DNA from 4 places in the Luteibacter sp. 621 genome. Region 1 is predicted to be linked to each of the others. Evidence: riboswitches for the same ligand, from Rfam matches in the RefSeq annotation. Region 1 holds a riboswitch; each other region holds the start of a gene.
What was found. Region 1 has a riboswitch for cobalamin ahead of ABIE56_RS13745 (TonB-dependent receptor domain-containing protein). Riboswitches for the same ligand answer to the same signal wherever they lie in the genome.
Positions count from the first base shown of each region.

Region 2: another riboswitch for cobalamin. It lies ahead of metE (5-methyltetrahydropteroyltriglutamate--homocysteine S-methyltransferase); the one in region 1 lies ahead of ABIE56_RS13745 (TonB-dependent receptor domain-containing protein).
Region 3: another riboswitch for cobalamin. It lies ahead of btuB (TonB-dependent vitamin B12 receptor); the one in region 1 lies ahead of ABIE56_RS13745 (TonB-dependent receptor domain-containing protein).
Region 4: another riboswitch for cobalamin. It lies ahead of ABIE56_RS19550 (ribonucleoside-diphosphate reductase subunit alpha); the one in region 1 lies ahead of ABIE56_RS13745 (TonB-dependent receptor domain-containing protein).

Region 1 covers NZ_JBNDKI010000012.1:7,203-11,748, forward strand. Annotated here, with positions in the region: gene nagA (N-acetylglucosamine-6-phosphate deacetylase) at 1-923, shown strand, start outside; gene ABIE56_RS13740 (hypothetical protein) at 1,029-1,160, opposite strand; cobalamin riboswitch at 1,692-1,927, shown strand; gene ABIE56_RS13745 (TonB-dependent receptor domain-containing protein) at 2,083-3,975, shown strand; gene ABIE56_RS13750 (efflux RND transporter permease subunit) at 4,245-4,546, shown strand, end outside.
Region 2 covers NZ_JBNDKI010000002.1:66,516-71,061, reverse strand. Annotated here, with positions in the region: gene metK (methionine adenosyltransferase) at 1-743, opposite strand, end outside; gene metE (5-methyltetrahydropteroyltriglutamate--homocysteine S-methyltransferase) at 999-3,284, opposite strand; cobalamin riboswitch at 3,478-3,699, opposite strand; gene ABIE56_RS02540 (glycosyltransferase) at 3,749-4,546, shown strand, end outside.
Region 3 covers NZ_JBNDKI010000019.1:92,242-96,787, forward strand. Annotated here, with positions in the region: gene ABIE56_RS18020 (hypothetical protein) at 1-149, opposite strand, end outside; gene btuB (TonB-dependent vitamin B12 receptor) at 171-2,051, opposite strand; cobalamin riboswitch at 2,172-2,404, opposite strand; partial or broken gene ABIE56_RS18030 (acyltransferase family protein) at 2,401-3,495, opposite strand; gene ABIE56_RS18035 (diguanylate cyclase) at 3,754-4,546, shown strand, end outside.
Region 4 covers NZ_JBNDKI010000023.1:41,203-45,748, reverse strand. Annotated here, with positions in the region: gene ABIE56_RS19550 (ribonucleoside-diphosphate reductase subunit alpha) at 1-2,101, opposite strand, end outside; cobalamin riboswitch at 2,256-2,471, opposite strand; gene ABIE56_RS19545 (response regulator) at 2,686-4,546, shown strand, end outside.

The DNA of each region.
Region 1 (4,546 bases):
TCGATACGATCCGCGCGATCGGCGAGGCGCACGCGAAGTACGGCACGACAGGCTTCCTGCCCACGCTGATCAGCGACGATGCCGAAGTGATGTCGCGCGCCATCGATGCCGTGAACGAAGCGGTGGAGCAGGGCGTACCCGGCGTGCTCGGCGTGCACCTGGAAGGCCCGTTCATCGCGCCGGAACGCAAGGGCGTGCACGATCCGGCCAAATTCCGTATCGCCGGCGCGGATGACATCGCCATGGTGGCGCGCCGCCACGGTGGCGTGACCTTGCTCACCCTGGCGCCAGAGCGCGCCAGCGATGACGTGCTGAAGCAGCTGGTCGATAACGGCGTGATCGTCTGCGCGGGCCATACCGCCGCCGACTACGAGACGACGCGCAACGCGCTGGCCATGGGCGTGCGCGGCTTCACTCATCTCTTCAATGCGATGACGCCGTTCACCAGCCGCGAGCCGGGCGTGGTCGGCGCCGCGCTGGAAGATCACGCGAGCTGGTGTGGCCTGATCGTGGATGGCCACCACGTGCATCCGGCATCGCTGCGCGTCGCGATCGCGGCGAAGACGCGCGAGAAGATGATGCTGGTGACCGATGCGATGCCGCCGGTGGGTTCGGATAACCCGAATTTCGTGCTGAAGGGCGAGACGATCACGGCGAAGGATGGTGTCTGCCAGACGGCCGATGGCACGCTGGCCGGCTCGGCGCTGGATATGGCCTCGGCGGTGCGCAATACGATCAATATGGTGGGCGTGCCTTACGATGAGGCGGCGCGCATGGCATCGACGTACCCGGCGGCGTTCCTGGGCCTGGGTGCGACGCACGGCCACATCGCCGCGGGCTTCCGCGCGGATTTCGTGGTGCTGGACGATACCCACCACGTGGTCGAAACCTGGATCGGCGGCCAGCGCGTCTACACCGCCTGATCAGGCTCGCCTTCGGCTTTGCGCTCTTCCTGTAGGAGCGCGCTTGCGCGCGATGCCTCACGAAGCAGCGATGCGGAAACGCCATCGTGTGCTTCCGCACGTCGCTCACTGCGCGCTGGCAATCACCGTCGCCGGCACGCTACCCGCGCCACTCGTCACGATCGCACCCATGGTCAGCACGCACGTCAGCACGGCGGCGACGAAGAAGGTCTTCAGCAGGAAGGTTTCGGTTTTCATGGTCGGTCTCCTTGGTTTAGGTCGATGGGGCGTCGAGGCCCCTTGTCTTGGAGAGTGCATGCGCCGTGCCAACGTGCGCGGTGCTTAACGAAGGGCGCTGCGAGGCCGTGTCCCGTGGTCTGCGCGTTGATCATCGGCGCGTCCGCGGACGGTGGCCTGTCCGCAAACCAGTGTCCGGACGCATGGTTCAATGGGGGGTGTCCGGCATCGCCGCTTCGTGAGGTGATCGCGCGCGAGCGCGCTCCTACAGGGGTGACCGCACCGATATGGTGGCTTGTGGCGCATGAAACGGGGCGTTTGGACTCGGCGGTGGGCAGGCCCCTGGGGCCGACATGAGCGGAGGGCCGCCGGGCGATTCGCTTATCGCGATGAGGCTGCCTACGGCCCGGTCCGAAGGTCCGCGACTGGCGGCCCCAGGGGCCTGCCCACCACCGACCCCGACGACCCCCAGCCTAAGGCGGCGCAAGCCGCTCAACGCATGCATTCGCCGAGGCGAATGAACTGATTCCCTCCGATCCCGCCCAATCACCGCTAGAATGCCCCCGTTCGGGTGTCCACCCGCCTCCATGGCGGTAAGGATGAAACGGGAAGCCGGTGCGCCGCTGAAGCGGCAAGGCCGGCACTGCCCCCGCAACGGTAAGCCCCAGGGGAACACCCCCGTTCTGTCCGGCCTTGGCCACTGCTCCGAACGGGGTGGGAAGGCGCCGGAAGAATCCGCGAGCGCGGCAAGGGCGAGTCCGGAGACCGGCCCGAAACACCCCCTGCGCCAGCCATGGCCGCGGGGGTGAACCTGTTTCGGACGATTCGCGGCGGGCGGATCCGGACAGCCTCCGGGCCCCGCTGCCCGTGCGCCGTTCGCTCCTCCCCCGTGGCCGTCCCGGTTTAAAGACTTGCCGCCCTGCGGCACGAGGACGCTCCACACATGAAGAAGACCCTGCTCGCGACAGCCCTGCTGTCGTCCATCGCCATCGCGCATGCCGCCGACGCCCCGGAAACGCTGCCCTCGGTCGTCGTCACCGCCAACCGCGCGCCCACCCCGCTGGACGAGGTGCTCGCCCCGGTCACCGTGATCACCCGCGACGATATCGAGCGCCTGCAGCCCACCAGCGTGCAGGACCTGCTCACCGGCCTGCCCGGCGTGGTCATGGCCAACACCGGCGGCCTCGGCCAGCAGACCTCGATGTTCATGCGCGGCACCAACTCGGCCCATACGCTGGTGCTGATCGATGGCGTGCGCGTCGGCACCGTGGGTGCCGGCCTGCCGGCCTACGAGCAGCTCCCCGTGGAGCAGATCGACCACATCGAAGTCGTGCGTGGCCCGCGCTCCACCCTGTACGGCTCGGACGCCATCGGTGGCGTCATCCAGATCTTCACCCGCCACGGCCAGGCCGGCGAAGCGCCGACCCCGTCGGTCTCGGTGACCGGTGGCAGCCATGGCTACACCGCCGGCCAGGTCGGCGTTTCCGGTGGCACCACGCACGGCTGGTACAACGCCAGCCTGGGCGGCCAGTACACCGCGGGCATCAACGCCTGCCGCATCGGCGCCGCCGACGCTGGCAAGGGTTGTTTCACCGATGAGCCGGATCACGATGCCTACCGCACCTACAACGGCGCGCTCTCGGGCGGCTACCGCTGGGATGACGGCACCGAGCTCACCGGCAGCTGGCTGCGCAGCAAGGGCACCATCGAATATGACGGTGATTTCCAGAACCTGACCCGCCGTTCGCAGCAGGTCGCTGGCGGCAAGCTCAGCTTCGACGCCATGGCCGACTGGCGCATGTCGGTAAGCCTGGGCCAGAACCAGGACCGCGCGGACAACTACCTCAACGGTTCGGAAAAGACCTGGTACGACGCAGACTTCAATCCGCACGTGGGCGCCGATAAGCTGCGCATGGGTTACCTGTACTCCAAGCGCAACCAGGCCGCCTGGCAGAACGATTTCACCCTGGCGCCGGGCCAGACCCTGAGCGCGGGCGTGGATTACCAGCAGGAGAAGCTGGATAGCGATACGGATTATCTCAAGACCACCCGCAACAACACCGGCGTGTTCGCCCTGTACCAGGGCGTGTTCGGGCCGCACGAGATCCAGCTCTCCGCGCGCCACGACCACAACAACCAGTTCGGCAACCACAACACCGGCTCGGCGGCGTACGGCTTCCGCTTCGATAACGGCATGCGCATCACCGCGTCGTACGGCACGGCGTTCCATGCGCCGACCTTCAACGACGAGTACTACCCCTACGGTGCGCCCGTCTCGCTGAAGCCGGAGAAGTCGCGCACGGCCGAGATCGGCCTGAGCGGCGGCCCGGGCATCTGGAACTGGGCGGTGAACGCCTACCAGACCAAGGTGGATGACCTGATCGGCTACGACGCCAACTTCCTGCCGATCAACGTGAGCCAGGCGCGCATCCGCGGGCTGGAAGGCCAGCTGGGCGCCGATGTGGATGGCTGGCACGTGCGTACCTACCTGACGCTGCAGCAGCCGCTGAACCGCGATAGCGGCCCGCAGGAAGACAACCTGCTGGCCCGCCGCCCGCGCCGCACCGGCCGCGTGGACCTGGACAAGGACCTGGGCGCATTCACGCTGGGCGGCTCGGTGTACGCCGCGGGTTACAGCTACGACGATGCGGCCAACACCACCCGCCTTGGCGGCTACACCACCGCTGACCTGCGCGCCACCTGGCACGTGGACAACGCCTGGAGCGTGCAGGGTCGCGTGGCCAATGTGGCGGACAAGCGCTATGAGACGGCGGCGTACTACAACCAGCTGGGCCGCACCTACTACGTGACGGTGCGCTTCGCGCCCGTCCCGTAAGCGGTAACGCACACCGGGCCATCCGCGAATGGCCCCACCCCCTGTAGGAGCGGGGGGGGGGGGGGGGGGGGGGGGGGGGGGCGCCCCCCCCCCCCCCCCCCCCCCCCCCCCCGCTCCTACAGCAAGGCGGTCATCCATCGGGGGATAGCTGCTTAAACAGCCTTCCCCTGCCTTTCGGCAGGGGGCTGACGGACGGCACAGGCGACGGATGGCACCGTAACGGCATAAAGTGCGCGGCGCGGGACTTTCCCGCTGTCACAGGATGTGTCGTGAATTTCTTTGCTCCTTTCATTCGCCGGCCCCGGGGAACGTCGCTGCTCGCGGCGGGCCTCACGCTGGCCGGCATACTGGCCTACATGCTGCTGGGCGTGGCCGCGCTGCCCTCGATCGAGGTGCCGGCGGTATTCATCCAGGCGCAGATGCCGGGCGCCAATGCGCAGACGATGGCGAACACCATCATCGCGCCGCTGGAACGCCACCTGGGCCAGATCCCGGGCGTCGACCAGATGTACTCAAACAGTACCGAAGGCGCAGGCTTCGTCCGTATCCGCTTCACCATGGACCGCTCCAC
Region 2 (4,546 bases), on a different contig from region 1:
CGGCCGGTCAGGCCGCAGTCGCCCACCGGGCCGCCGATCACGAACTTGCCGGTCGGGTTAATGTGGAACTTGGTGTCCTTGTGCAGCAGCTTCGCCGGCAGCACGGGCTTCAGGATCAGCTCGCGCACGCCTTCGATCAGGTCCTTCTGCTTCACGCCCGGATCGTGCTGGGTGGAAAGCACCACGGCATCGATGGCGACGGCTTCGCCGGCCTCGTTGTAACGCAGGGTGACCTGGCTCTTCGCATCCGGGCGCAGCCACGGCAGCGGCGAGTTCTTCTTCTTGCGGACCTTGGTCTGCTGCTCAACCAGGCGGTGGGCGTAGTGGATCGCCGCCGGCATGTATTCGCTGGTTTCGTTGGTGGCGTAGCCGAACATCAGGCCCTGGTCGCCAGCGCCCTGTTCTTCGGGCTTCTTGCGGTCCACGCCCTGGTTGATATCCGGGGACTGCTTGCCGATCAGGTTCAGCACGCCGCAGGTCTCGCCATCGAAGCCGACTTCCGAGGAGTCGTAGCCGATATCGAGGATGACCTTACGGGTCAGGGCTTCCAGGTCGATCCAGGCGCTGGTGGTGATTTCACCCGCGACAATGGCAACGCCGGTCTTCACCAGCGTTTCGCAGGCCACGCGCGCGCGCGGGTCCTGGGCCAGGATGGCGTCCAGAACGGCGTCGGAGATCTGGTCGGCGATTTTATCCGGGTGGCCTTCGGAGACCGACTCGGAGGTGAAGAGGTAGCTGCTCATCGCGGGTATATATCCTTCTTTACGGATAAAGAGATAAAAGGGCGCGCCATGATACACGCACCTAGGCGGGTTTGCAGCGGCAAGGGTACGCCCCGGGGGTGACGATTGCATGGACATTCAGGCCCGGGCCCCGGGCGGCCGCTGTGGGAGCGCGCTTGCGCGCGATGGGTGCTTGCCGCCAGCCCGAATCGCGCGCTAGCGCGCTCCTACAAGGGCTTGGGGCAGCCGAACCGCCCCAGCCCGGCGGGCTTGGCTTCAGGCGGGCAGGCGTTCCCGGGCCGCCCTTGCCACGGCCACCATGCCTTTCAGGGCGTCGCCCACCTCCTTCCAGTCCCGGGTTTTCAGCCCGCAATCGGGGTTGATCCAGAGCTGCTCGGGTTCGAGGACCTGCAGGGCCCGGGCCACCAGGTCAGCCATTTCCGCCTCGGCGGGTACCCGTGGGGAGTGGATGTCATACACGCCGGGGCCGATGCCGTTGGGGTAGCGGAACCGGGTGAAGGCCTCCAGCAGCTCCATTCGCGAGCGGCTGGTCTCGATCGAGATGACGTCGGCGTCCATGGCGGCGACGGCCTCGATGATGTCGTTGAACTCCGAGTAGCACATGTGGGTGTGCACCTGGGTGCTATCGCTGGTGCCCCCGGCGGTGATCCGGAACGCCTCCACGGCCCAGGCCAGGTAGGCCTGCCAGTCGGCGCGGCGTAGCGGCAGGCCCTCGCGCAAGGCGGGCTCATCGATCTGCACGATGCCGATGCCAGCGCGCTCCAGGTCGTGCACTTCATCGCGCAGGGCAAGCGCGATCTGCCGGCACACGTCGGCGCGGGGCACGTCGTCGCGTACGAACGACCACTGCAGCATGGTTACCGGGCCGGTGAGCATGCCCTTCATCGGGCGCTCGGTGAGCGATTGCGCGAAGCTGGACCACGCCACGGTCATCGGCACGGGGCGAGCCACGTCACCGTAAATGATGGGCGGCTTCACGCAGCGCGACCCGTAGCTCTGCACCCAGCCGTACTTCGTGAAGGCGTAACCCGAGAGCTGCTCACCGAAGTACTCAACCATGTCATTGCGCTCGGGTTCGCCATGCACGAGCACATCCAGGCCGGCTTCCTCCTGGAAGCTCACCGCGCGACGTACTTCATCGCGCAGGCGTTCGTCGTACGCCGCGGCATCGAGCCTGCCCGAGCGGAACGCGGCGCGTGCCGTGCGCAGGTCATCGGTTTGCGGGAATGAACCGATTGTCGTGGTGGGTAGCGCCGGCAGCCCAAAGCGTTCGCGTTGCACCGCGGCGCGGTGTGCGTAGCCCGAGCGGCGCTGGCTGAATTGCGGGGTGAGCCCGCGGACGCGGGCGCGCACGTCCGCGCGGACGACCTCGGGCGAGGTCAGGCGTTGTGCGACGATCTCGTGCTGGCGAGCCAGGGTCTGCACGGCCTTTGCGTCTCCCGAAACGGCGTTGGCGTACTGGCGCAGTTCGGTGATTTTTTGCCGTGCGAACGAAAGCCATTGCGCGACCTCACCCGGCAGCTGCTTCTCTTCGGCTGAGTCGATGGGCACATGCAGCAGTGAACACGAGGGCGCAATCCACAAGCGATCGCCGCCAACGCGCGTGCGCAGTGTCTCCAGGCGTGGAAGGAGGGTGGCCGGGTCGCTGAGCCAGACATTGCGGCCATCGACCAGGCCGGCGGAGAGCACGCGCCCGTCCGGAAGGGCGTCGAGTACGGCATCAAGCTGTGCCGGGGCTCGTGCGATATCAACGTGCAGCCCCGCCACCGGCAGCGAGGTGGCCAGGCCCAGGTTGGATTCAAGGCCACCGAAATACGTAGCCAGCAAGATCTTGGCGGGTGAGTGCGCGGCCAGTGCCTCGAACACGCGGCGGAACGCGTCGCGGGCGCCCACCTCCAGGTCGAGCACCAGCGCCGGTTCGTCGACCTGGATCCATTCCGCGCCCTCGGCGACCAATGCATCGACAAGGCCGAGCCACGCCGGGAGCAGCGCATCGAGTAGCCCAAGCGGATGGCTTCCATCCACGGTCTTGGAAAGAAGCAGGAAGGTCACGGGGCCGAGCAGCACGGGGCGGGCGGCGTGGCCTGCGGCAACCGCCTGCTGATACTCCGCCACCGCCTTTTCCGGCCGCGCATGGAATACCTGGCCCGCATGCAGTTCGGGCACGATGTAGTGGTAGTTGGTATCGAACCACTTGGTCATCTCGAGCGCGCGCAGGTCGTGCCCACCGCGCTGGTGGCCGCGTGCCATGGCGAAGTAACCCGCCAGCGCATCTGCATCGTGCAGGTTGCGATAGCGCGCCGGAATGGCATCGAGTGCCACCGCGGCATCGAGCACGTGGTCATAGAGCGAGAAATCGTTGACCGGAACGCTGTCGGCGCCCGCGTCACGGGCGAGTTGCCAGTGGCGCTGGCGCAGGGTGGCTGCGGTGTCGAGCAGTTCGGCAGACGTCGCATCTCCCTTCCAATAAGCCTCCAGCGCGCGCTTGAGTTCGCGGCGGCGGCCGATGCGGGGAAAACCGAGGTAGGTCACGTGCGGCATGGAAAGATTCCTCTTTGGATAAAAGAGGAGGGAAGGGCGGTGCACGCAGACGACCCTGCGCCACCGCGGCACACCGCGCTGGCAGGCTGGGCGTCATGCGGGCTGACCGTCGACCTTCGCCCCCGCGGGCGAACCGCCGGGCTGCCGTGGGGCGGCCCGTCAGGTCGGGCGGCGCGCACGCCCTCATGACAGGGCTGGCGCGCCGGCTGGCGGCAGGTCTTCGGGCTCAAGGATGTGGCATCCCCTAGGGGATACCGCCTTCGCCGTCGCTTCCCGGGCTTGAGGGCCCAGTGCCTGTGACGGACGTCGTCTCCATATACCGCTGCGGGGCAGCGCCGGATTTTCACCGGCTTCCCTCTTAGCTTTATCTCTCTATTCGAATACAAAGATAAAGACCGCTGGCGACGGCGAAATTAGCCGTCCGGACGGCCGAAGTCAAATGCGCGACGATGGAGCCCTGGTGCATGGCGGAGGAAGGCATGGCGGAACGGCACATCGTGTTCGCGACGGTGGGATCGCAGGGTGACCTGTTCCCCCTGCTCGCCGTGGGCCGTGAACTCGTCGCGCGCGGCCACCGGGTAACCGTTGGCGCGCATGCGATCCATCGTGATGCGGTGCGGGATGCCGGGCTGGAGTTCGTCATGGCCAGCGGCATCGCTGAGCCCGAAGACAAGGCGGCATTCGCGGCAAAGGCGTTCCATCCGTGGCGGGGGCCGCGCTTTGTCGTGCGTGACCTCGCCGCCGCCGATGTGGCGGCGAGTTACCACGCGCTAAAGACGTTCTGCATGGAAGCGGATGCGCTGGTGACCACCACCCTGGCGTTCGCCGGGCAGATCCTCGGCGAAACGCTGCCCGCCGCATGGTTCTCCGCGGTGTTGTCGCCGTCGGTCTTCCTGTCGCCGTTCGATCCGCCCGCGACGGGCATGGATACCCTTGATCGATGGCTGCGAGCATCGCCTCGCCGTTCGCGTTGGTTGACGCGCATCGTGGAGCGGCTGACCCATCCGTGGACCGCGCCGGTGCGCGCGTTCCGCCGTCATCTGGGCCTCGCACCGGTTGCGCCCACGGGCGATCCGTTCCATCGCGGCCAGCACGGGCGAGATGGCGTGCTCGCGATGTATTCACCGCTGCTGGGTGGCCTGCCACCCGATGCGCCCGCGCATACCGTGCTTACCGGCCAGGCTCGTTATCTTCCGTTCGATGATGTGCTGGACGGCGCCTTGCTACGCTGGCTTGATGGGGGGACCCCGCCCATCGTGTTT
Region 3 (4,546 bases), on a different contig from region 1:
CGCAGGTAGATGCCACCCAGGAAAAACAACGCCATGGATGCATCAGGCAGATGCAGCATGTCACCAAAATGATGGAAACGGGTGCCGATCATCACCAGCGCGAAGAGCGCGGCGAGGGCGGCGAACGCAGGACGGGAAAGCGGCTTCATCGTGGTTTCCTCCGGGACGGATCAGGAACGCGGCTGGTAACGGAACGTCAGCATCCAGTTGCGGCCGGGCTGGTTGAAATAACGCGCGGTCTCGTAATGGCGGTCGAAAATGTTCTTCGCCGACAGCTCCACGTTCCATGCGGTATCGATCGCATAGGCCATGCGCAGGTCGGTCAGTGCGTAGCCACCCAGGCGATGCAGGTTGGCCGTATCGTCATAGCGGTAGCCCGAAGCGAAAACGCTGGCACCGACGCTGAAGGCGCCGAAGCTGCGATCCAGGTCGACATTGGCGGTGCGGCGCGCGCGGCGTGGCAACAGGTTCCCATGGGTGGCATCGTCGCTGTCGTCTTCCGGCGAGAGCCACGTAGCATTGCCGCCCAGGCGCCAGTCTCCGAGCCTGGTATCGGCCGCCAGTTCCACGCCACGAATGCGCGAACGATCGATGTTGTTGGCGCCGCCGTACGGGAACAGTGGGCCGGTCAGGCTCGAATCGAACACGATCAGGTGATCGATGCGGTTCTGGAACGCATTCACCGACCAGTTGCCCCAACCCGGCGTGCCGCGCAGGCCCAGTTCCCAGTTACGCGAGGTTTCCGGCTTCAGGTCCGGGTTGCCGTAGTCGGGGTAGTACAGGTCGTTGAAGGTCGGCGCCTTGAATGCGGTGCCGTAGCTCGCGGTCACGCGAAGATCCTTCGTCAACGCGTAGCCGTACTGCAGGCTGCCCGTGGTCTTGCCACCGAACTGGCTGTTCTCGTCGCGGCGCACGCTACCCTGGATGGAGTTGTCGCCGAATTCCTGCTGCCACTGGGCGAACAGCGCGTGGTTACGGCGTGCATCCACGAAGTAATCCGTGCTGCCGACCACGCGATCGCGCTGCCAGTCGAAACCCAGTGTCGTGAGGCCCCAGGCGCCACCGACCTTGCCCAGGTCCGCCTGCAGCGAGGCCAGGTCACGGTGCGTATTGAACGTATCGGCGTAGACGCCGTTCTCGTAGTCCGTCGACAGATCGAGGCTGCGACCGACGTTCAGCGTCACCAGTGCGTCCTGCGCCGGACGGTAGCGAAGACGGCCGCCCACGGTCTGCGTCGCCGATTCGGCGTAGTTGCTGCTGGTGCCGTCGTAATAGTTGTGGCCTTCGCTGCGGGTGGCGCTGGCATCGGCATCCCACTGCTCGTCAAAGCGCCAGCCGCCCTTCAACGAGAGCGCATTGTTGCGGTAACCATCATCATCCGGCTCGTAGGTGTAGCAACCGCCACCGCCCGGGCTGGGCTTGCCGCGGCACGCGTTGATGCCATGGGTCTGGTCGTGGCTGGCTTCCACCGAATACCAGCCATTCGCGCCGCGGCCCGCGAAGCCGGCCGATCCGCGCAATGTCGACCAACTGCCCACGCCCACGGAAAGGTTCGGCACGAACGCGCCCTGCGGGTGGCGGGTAAAGATCTGGATCACGCCGCCCAGCGCATCGGAGCCATACAGGCTCGAGTACGGGCCGCGCACGATCTCGATCCGCTCGATCTGGTCGACCGGGATGTCCTGGAATGCGGCGGTACCGGAGGTCGCCGAACCGATCTTCACGCCATCGACGAGCACCAGCACGTGGTCGGATTCGGTGCCACGCATGAATACCGACGTGGCCTTGCCCGGGCCGCCGTTGTTGGCGATGGATACGCCCGGCGTGGTGCGCAGCAGATCGGCAAGCGAGCGCGGCTGCAGGCGTTCGATATCGGCGCGATCGATCACCGTGGATGCCGAGAGCACCTGGTTCAGGGTCTGCTCGGTGCGGCTGGCGGTGACGACGACCTTGTCCAGGTCGGTGGAGGGTGCGTCGTCGGCGTGGGCGACGACGGGAGCGGTCATCGCAAGAGCGATGGCCAGGGCGAGGCGGGACGAATGGAGCGACACGTTGTAGTTCCCTGCAGACCGCGCCTACCCGCGCGGTATTGGATGCGAGGGACGGACGTGGGCAAGGTGCAAGCGACGGCGAACGGAGTCGGGCCACCCGCGACCAGGGCCCTCCGCCTGTCCGGTGATACCACGTGGGCCGGTCTCCGGGCTCGCGAGCGCAGGGGTTACCTGCAAGGGCTGGCGCCTTCCCATGCCGCGAACGGCACAGTGGCTTCTGCCAGCCCCTTCAACTCGCCTACCGTTGCGGGGGCAGCTCCGGAATGGCGCAGGCACGCGGCCTGCGGGTCACCGGATTCCCGTTTCAATCCGCGGCGCTGGCGCCTTGGATCACCCTGGGTCCGCGTAGTGTAGCGGAACGGCGCTCGCGCCAACGCAAACATGGCCGTTCCACGCCGTAGTGCAGGGTTGCGCCCACGGCGAGCACCACCAGGGCGAAGGCGATGAAGCGCCACGCCGGATGGCCGTCCAGCCGCCCGTCCAGCAGGGCCACGGTGAGCATGAAGGCGCCCTTATGGCTGAGGTACAGGCTGTACGAGGCACGCGCCAGCCAACCCGCGCCAGGGATGCGCCACCGGGCCAGCCACGTACTGCCCGTTGCCATCCCGACGAAGCCGGCCATCGCAAGGGCCACGAGCGGGTAGCCGACTGCGTTCTGCCAGAAGCCGAGCCGGCTGCCGTCGAAGAACGCGATGCAGCCGGTGAGCAGCAGGGCCGATGCGCCCAGCAGCGCCGCACCCCGGCGCTGCCCCCAGGCAAGCCATGTCGGGCGAAACACCGCGCATGCCGCCACGGCCACGCCCGCAAGCAGGCCATCGAGGCGTGAATACGTGGGGTAGTACAGGTAACGCAGGTACATCGGCCCGATGGGGTCGCCGGCGAGGTCGAGCGGCCCCAGGTGCACCTGCCAGAGCCACGCACGCAGCGCGATGCCACCCACCACCACCGCTGCGCAGAGGAGGATGAAGCGCGTCGCCGTCAGCCGGCCGGCCAGGACGATCGCCAGCAGCGGAAACACCAGGTAGAAGTGCTCCTCCACGCACAGCGACCACACATGGGAGAAGGCATATCGCTGCGGCGCGTCGAAGAAAAGGTTGAACGTGAAGGTGGCGAACTGCCATGCAGGTTGCATCAGCGGGGTTTCACGCCACAGCGGCCACGCGAGGTACAGGCCCAGCACCACGGCATACGCAGGCAGGATGCGAAAAGCGCGCCGTGCATAGAACGCCTGCATGTCCAGCCGTCCCGTATCACGCAGGGCGATAAACGCCTGCGAACCGATCAGGTAACCGCTGAGCACGAAGAACAGGTCTACCCCCATCCAGCCGGAACGCTCGAGGACGCCAAAGTTTTCGCCCAGGCCGCCGATAAGGTAGCTGTGGAACAGCATCACCCACACGATGGCGATGGCGCGCAGGGTGTCCAGTCCGGGCAGGCGTGTCATGGGGTCAGTCCGTGGGGCGTGCTGCGAGAGTGGGGAGCGCATGCGGCGGCCTTCGGGCCGATCCGTGGCGTTTTGGGGGCGGTGCGCCAGGCCGGTGGGTCATCACGCCGGGCCGTGGGCAGCACGCTATGATCGTTTGCGCCAGGCAGACCGGGGGGCTTGCCGGCGCTAATGTGGGGATGCCATGCCAATCGGGATCATGTCTTCCGTGCCTTGCGGCGCGCGCTGTTAAGCGCGCGCCCTCGCACGGACGTGTCGTTGCGTTATTTCCGCCGGTGGCTACCGGCGGTCGCCCTTGCCACGCTGGCGTTGTACGCCGGTGACGGACGCGCTCAGCTGCGCGCTGGCGAAAACCCCGAAGCGACACTCACGGTGGCCGACGCCACCAAGACCTCCGACCACCCGGCATTCGTGGCCACGCTGCTACGCCTTGCGCCCTCGCGGCAGCAGATGCCAGCGGCTGCCCAAATGCACCTGGCCTACCTGGAGGCATGGCAACTCGCGTACGCAGGTGACCACGCGCACGCCACGCCCGCGCTCGAGCGCATTGCGGATGGGGCGCCCGACGGGGTCCTGCGCCTGCGCGCCACGGCGACACTGGTCAATATCCTCGGCGTCGGCCGCCACTACCAGGATGCCTTCGTCCGCCTGGATGCCATGGTGGCCGCACTACCAGGTGTAGAGGACACGCACGCCCGTTACCAGGCGCTGGCCGAGGCGGCGCAACTGCTCATCATGGCCGGCCAGTACGACCTGGCGCGCGATTACGCATCACGCGCCATTGATATTGCCGACACGCCATCGAGCATCTGCAAGAGCAACGCCATCTACGTCCATGCGCTCTACCGCGGCGGCCGTATCGATGGCGACGATGCGCGGTTCACTCAATGGGTAGCCGAATGCCAGCACGCCGGCGAGATGATCGCGGCGAATGAGCTGCGCGCCGATATCGCCGATAGCGCCATCCAGCGCGGCCACCCCCTCACCGCCGTCGCCCTGCTCGATCATTACTACGACTCGGTGCGCCACGATGCACAGCCGATGCAGGTGT
Region 4 (4,546 bases), on a different contig from region 1:
CGGTCCACAGGCCCAGCGTCTTCAGCTCTTCGACCAGGTGGCGGTTCACCACCAGGAAATCGCCCGAGAGCGTTTCGCGCTTGAACAGGTTGGAGACCTGCGGCTCGATGCACTCGTAGCAACCGGCGATGGACGCGATGGTGGCGGTCGGCGCGATGGCGATGAGCAGCGAGTTGCGCAGGCCGTGCGTCTTCACCTTCTCGCGCAGCTCGGCCCAACGGCCATCCTTGCCGTTCGGCGTAGCGGCGGGCCAGTAATCGAACTGGAGCTCGCCGTTGGCGGCGCGGCTCTCGTCGAAGCCCGGGTGGGCACCGTCGCGCTCGGCGATCTCGTTGGACTGCGACAGCGCGTGGAAGTAGATCTCTTCCGAGATGCGCGTGGACAGCTCGCGGGCTTCATCCGAATCAAAGCGCAGGCGCAGCTTGAAGAACACATCCTGCAGGCCCATCACGCCCAGGCCCACCGGGCGCCACTTCATGTTCGCGGTGCGCGCGGTATCGATCGGGTAGAAATTCAGGTCGATCACGCGGTTGAGCTGGCGCACGGCGGTGCGCACGGTGCTGGCCAGCTTCTCGAAATCAAACGCACCATCCACGACGTGGCGGGCGAGGTTCACCGAACCCAGGTTGCACACCGCGGTCTCGCCCTCGTTGGTCACCTCGAGAATCTCGGTGCACAGGTTCGAGAGGTGGATGACGTTCTCGGGCTTTGCCGTCTGGTTGCTGGTGGCGTTGGAGCGATCCTTGAAGGTCATCCAGCCGTTGCCGGTCTGCGCCAGCGAACGCAGCATGCGGGCGTATAGCTCGCGCGCCTTCACCTGCTTGCTGGCCAGGCCCTCGGCCTCGGCCTTTTCGTACGCGGCCTCGAACGTGGCGCCCCAGGTATCGACGAAGTGCGGCACGATCTTTGGATCGAACAGCGACCAGTCGCCATCGGTCTCGACGCGGCGCATGAACAGGTCGGGCACCCAGTTGGCCAAGTTCAGGTTATGGGTGCGGCGGGCGTCGTCACCGGTGTTTTCGCGCAATTCGAGGAATTCCTCGATATCCGCGTGCCAGCTTTCCAGGTACACGCAGGCGGCGCCCTTGCGTTTGCCACCCTGGTTCACCGCGGCGACCGAGGCATCGAGGGTCTTCAGCCAGGGCACCAGGCCGTTGGAGTGGCCGTTGGTGCCGCGGATGAGCGAGCCGCGCGAACGGATGCGCGAGTAGGCCAGGCCAATACCACCAGCGAACTTCGAGAGCTGGGCCACGTCGCCATACTTCGAATAGATCGATGCCAGGTCATCCTGCGGCGAATCGAGCAGGAAGCACGACGACAGCTGCTCGTGCGCCGTGCCGGCGTTGAACAGCGTGGGCGAGCTGGCCAGGTACTCGAGCGACGAGAGCATGCGGTACAGCTCCAGCGTCTCGGCCACATCGTTGCCGCCGAGTGCGCAGGCGATGCGCATGAAGAAATACTGCGGGGTCTCGATGACGTGGCGCTTGGTCGGGTGGCGCAGCAGGTAACGGTCGTACACCGTGCGCAGGCCGAAGTATTCGAAGCGGCGCGAGGCGTTCAGGTCGATCGCATCGTTGAGCTTGCGTGCGTTGGCGGTCACGAACGCGCGCAGGCGCTCGTTGAGGATGCCAAGCTCACCGCCGATGTTGATCGATTGCGAGAACGACTGGATCTCCTGGCCGCTCACTTCCTTGTCGATGAAGGCGGAGAGCAGGCGCGCGGCGAGCTGGCCGTATTCCGGCTCCTCGGCGGTGAGCGCCGCGGAGGTGCGGATGGAAAGCTGGTCGAGCTCCTGGGTGGTGGCGCCGTCGTACAGGCCGCCGATCGTCTTCAGCGCCACGCGCATGGGATCGACCGCGAACAGGCCATCGGCGCTGCGCGTCACCGCGCGCACGATCTTGTTCACATCCACGGTTTCCTGGCCACCGTTGCGCTTCGTCACGCGCATCTGGCCGGGGTTGTGTGGCGGGGTAAGGGCGAACGCCGGTGGGGCGTCCTGGCGGTAGCCCGCTGCGGGGGCCTTGTCGGTGCTGGTAGTGGGGGTGGCGGCCGCATCGGCCGTCTCGGTGCGCTCGCGCGCTGCGGAATCCATCGTCGTCATGCTTGGCGTGCCCCAGGGCCTGGTCCAGACTCCCGTTCCCTCGGACGGGGCTTGATGTGGGTAGGCAAGGACGGGAAAGCCGGGGACGAAGCCGCGCGTGGGGCTTCGGTCCGCGACGTGCCTCCCCGCGGAAGCCGTCACCACGAACCATGCCCTTCGGGCATGGCTGCTGGCAGGTCTTCGGACTTCGTGGACGTAGGGCGGCATGCCGCCCTGCCTACCCGTCGCTTCCCAGCCCCCGAAGGGCCAGTGCTTTGAACGGGGTCGTTTCCACTTACCGCTGCGGGGCAGTTCCGGATTTACACCGGATTCCCTTTTAAGTCCGACGGGCAGTCGCGCCGCCTCGGACACCAACGGGACACACGATATAGCTGGGACCAGGGCAGGTCAACACAAGATATAGGGTATTTTTTCCAATGCGCTTCCTGCTCAATGGGTTGCGTGAATGCGCTGGCGAAGCCCCTGATCACGCCTTGATCAATACCTGTCCTGGCATGTGAAGAGCGTCTACACATAAGCGATTGCGGCCCGAGGCTAAGATTCGGGCCCGTTCCAAGCCACCATCCTAAGGACCACGCGGTTCGATGCCATCGACGTTCACGCTGCAAGACCACGCACTGCTCAACCAATCGCTTGATGCGGTGCCCTTTGGCCTGGTGGCGCTTTCGCCCTCGGGAACGATGCTGCACGCAAATGCGTGGGCGCGCGAACGCCTGCGCGGGCACTCGTTCCTCGCGTTCTGGAGCCCGGCGGGCCGCGAAGCCATCGAGGCCGTGCTTGCGGCGATCGGTGCGCGCGGCATTCGTGACCTTGAGGTTGCTGCGTCCGACAACCTGCCGTGGCGCGTGTCACTGGAAACCTGGAGCAGCCCGGCGGTGGGTGAGGCGGTCATCCTCGCCACGTTCCGCCCTGGCAATGCCGACCAGGCCTGGATGGGGCCGGGTGGTGACGGCTCGGCCGACATCACCCAGGACCAGCTGCGCCAGGCACAGAAGATGGACGCGATCGGGAAGCTCACCGGTGGCGTGGCGCACGACTTCAATAACCTGCTGCAGGTGATCAGCGGCAACCTGCAGCTGCTTGCCACCGATGTCGCCGGCAATGCACGTGCCGAGCGCCGCGTGGCGAACGCCATGGCCGGCGTGGACCGCGGCTCGCGCCTGGCCGCACAGCTCCTGGCATTCGGCCGGCGCCAGCCGCTGGCCCCCAAAGTGGTGAACATCGGCCGGTTCGTCCGCGAGATGGATGACCTGTTGCGCCGGTCGCTCGGTGAGGCGATCGAAGTGGAGACGGTGATCGCTGGTGGGCTCTGGAACACCCAGGTGGACGTGGGCAATGTCGAGAACGCGCTGCTTAACCTGGCCATCAATGCGCGCGACGCGATGGGTGGGCAGGGCAGGCTCACGATCGAGGCAGGCAACACGTTGCTCGACGAGGCCTACGCCCGGGCCCACGGCGATCTGAAACCGGGCCAGTACGTCATGTTGGCGGTCACCGACACCGGCACGGGCATTGCACCGGATGTGCTGGCGCAGGTGTTCGAGCCGTTCTTCACCACCAAGCCGGAGGGCCAGGGCACCGGCCTGGGCCTGTCGATGGTTTACGGCTTCGTCAAACAGTCTGGCGGCCATGTGAAGATCTACAGCGAGCCGGGACACGGCACGACGGTAAAGATTTACCTGCCGCGTTCCATGCAGGGCGAAGACCGGCCGGTCGGGACGGACGAGGGCGGCGTACGTGGCGGCAATGAAACCATCCTTGTCGCGGAAGATGACGATGATGTGCGCGAGACCGTGGTGGTGATGCTTGTCGACCTCGGCTATCGCGTGCTCAAGGCACGTGATGCCGAAAGCGCGCTTTCCATCATCGACAGCGGGATCGCGGTGGATCTGCTGTTCACCGATGTGGTGATGCCCGGCCCTATGCGCAGCCCCGAACTGGCACGCAAGGCTGCGGAGCGTCAGCCTGGGCTGGCCGTGTTGTTTACCTCGGGCTACACCGAAAACGCCATTGTCCATGGTGGCCGCCTGGATGAAGGCGTCGAGTTGCTGAGCAAGCCGTATACGCGTGAAGCCCTGGCCCGCCGCGTGCGCCACGTGCTGGCCCAGCGCCGGCATGCCAACCCGCAACCGGCGGGCGCAACGCTCGCGGCCGCGGCACCTGTACCGAATGCACCGAAAACCCTGCGCGTGCTGGTGGTGGAAGACGACGTACTGATCCGCATGAGTATTGCGGAGATGCTGGAAAGCCGCGGACATACGGTGTTCGAAGCCGGCGACGGCAATGAGGCGATCCGCGTGCACGCCAGCGAGGTGATCGATGTATTGCTGGCCGACGTGGGTCTGCCGGGCATGTCCGGCGTGGAAGTGGCCCAACGCATGCGCGAAGCGCAGCCGGAGCTGCCGGTGTTGTTCGCCACGGGCGACCAGACCGCGAACGGCGTGG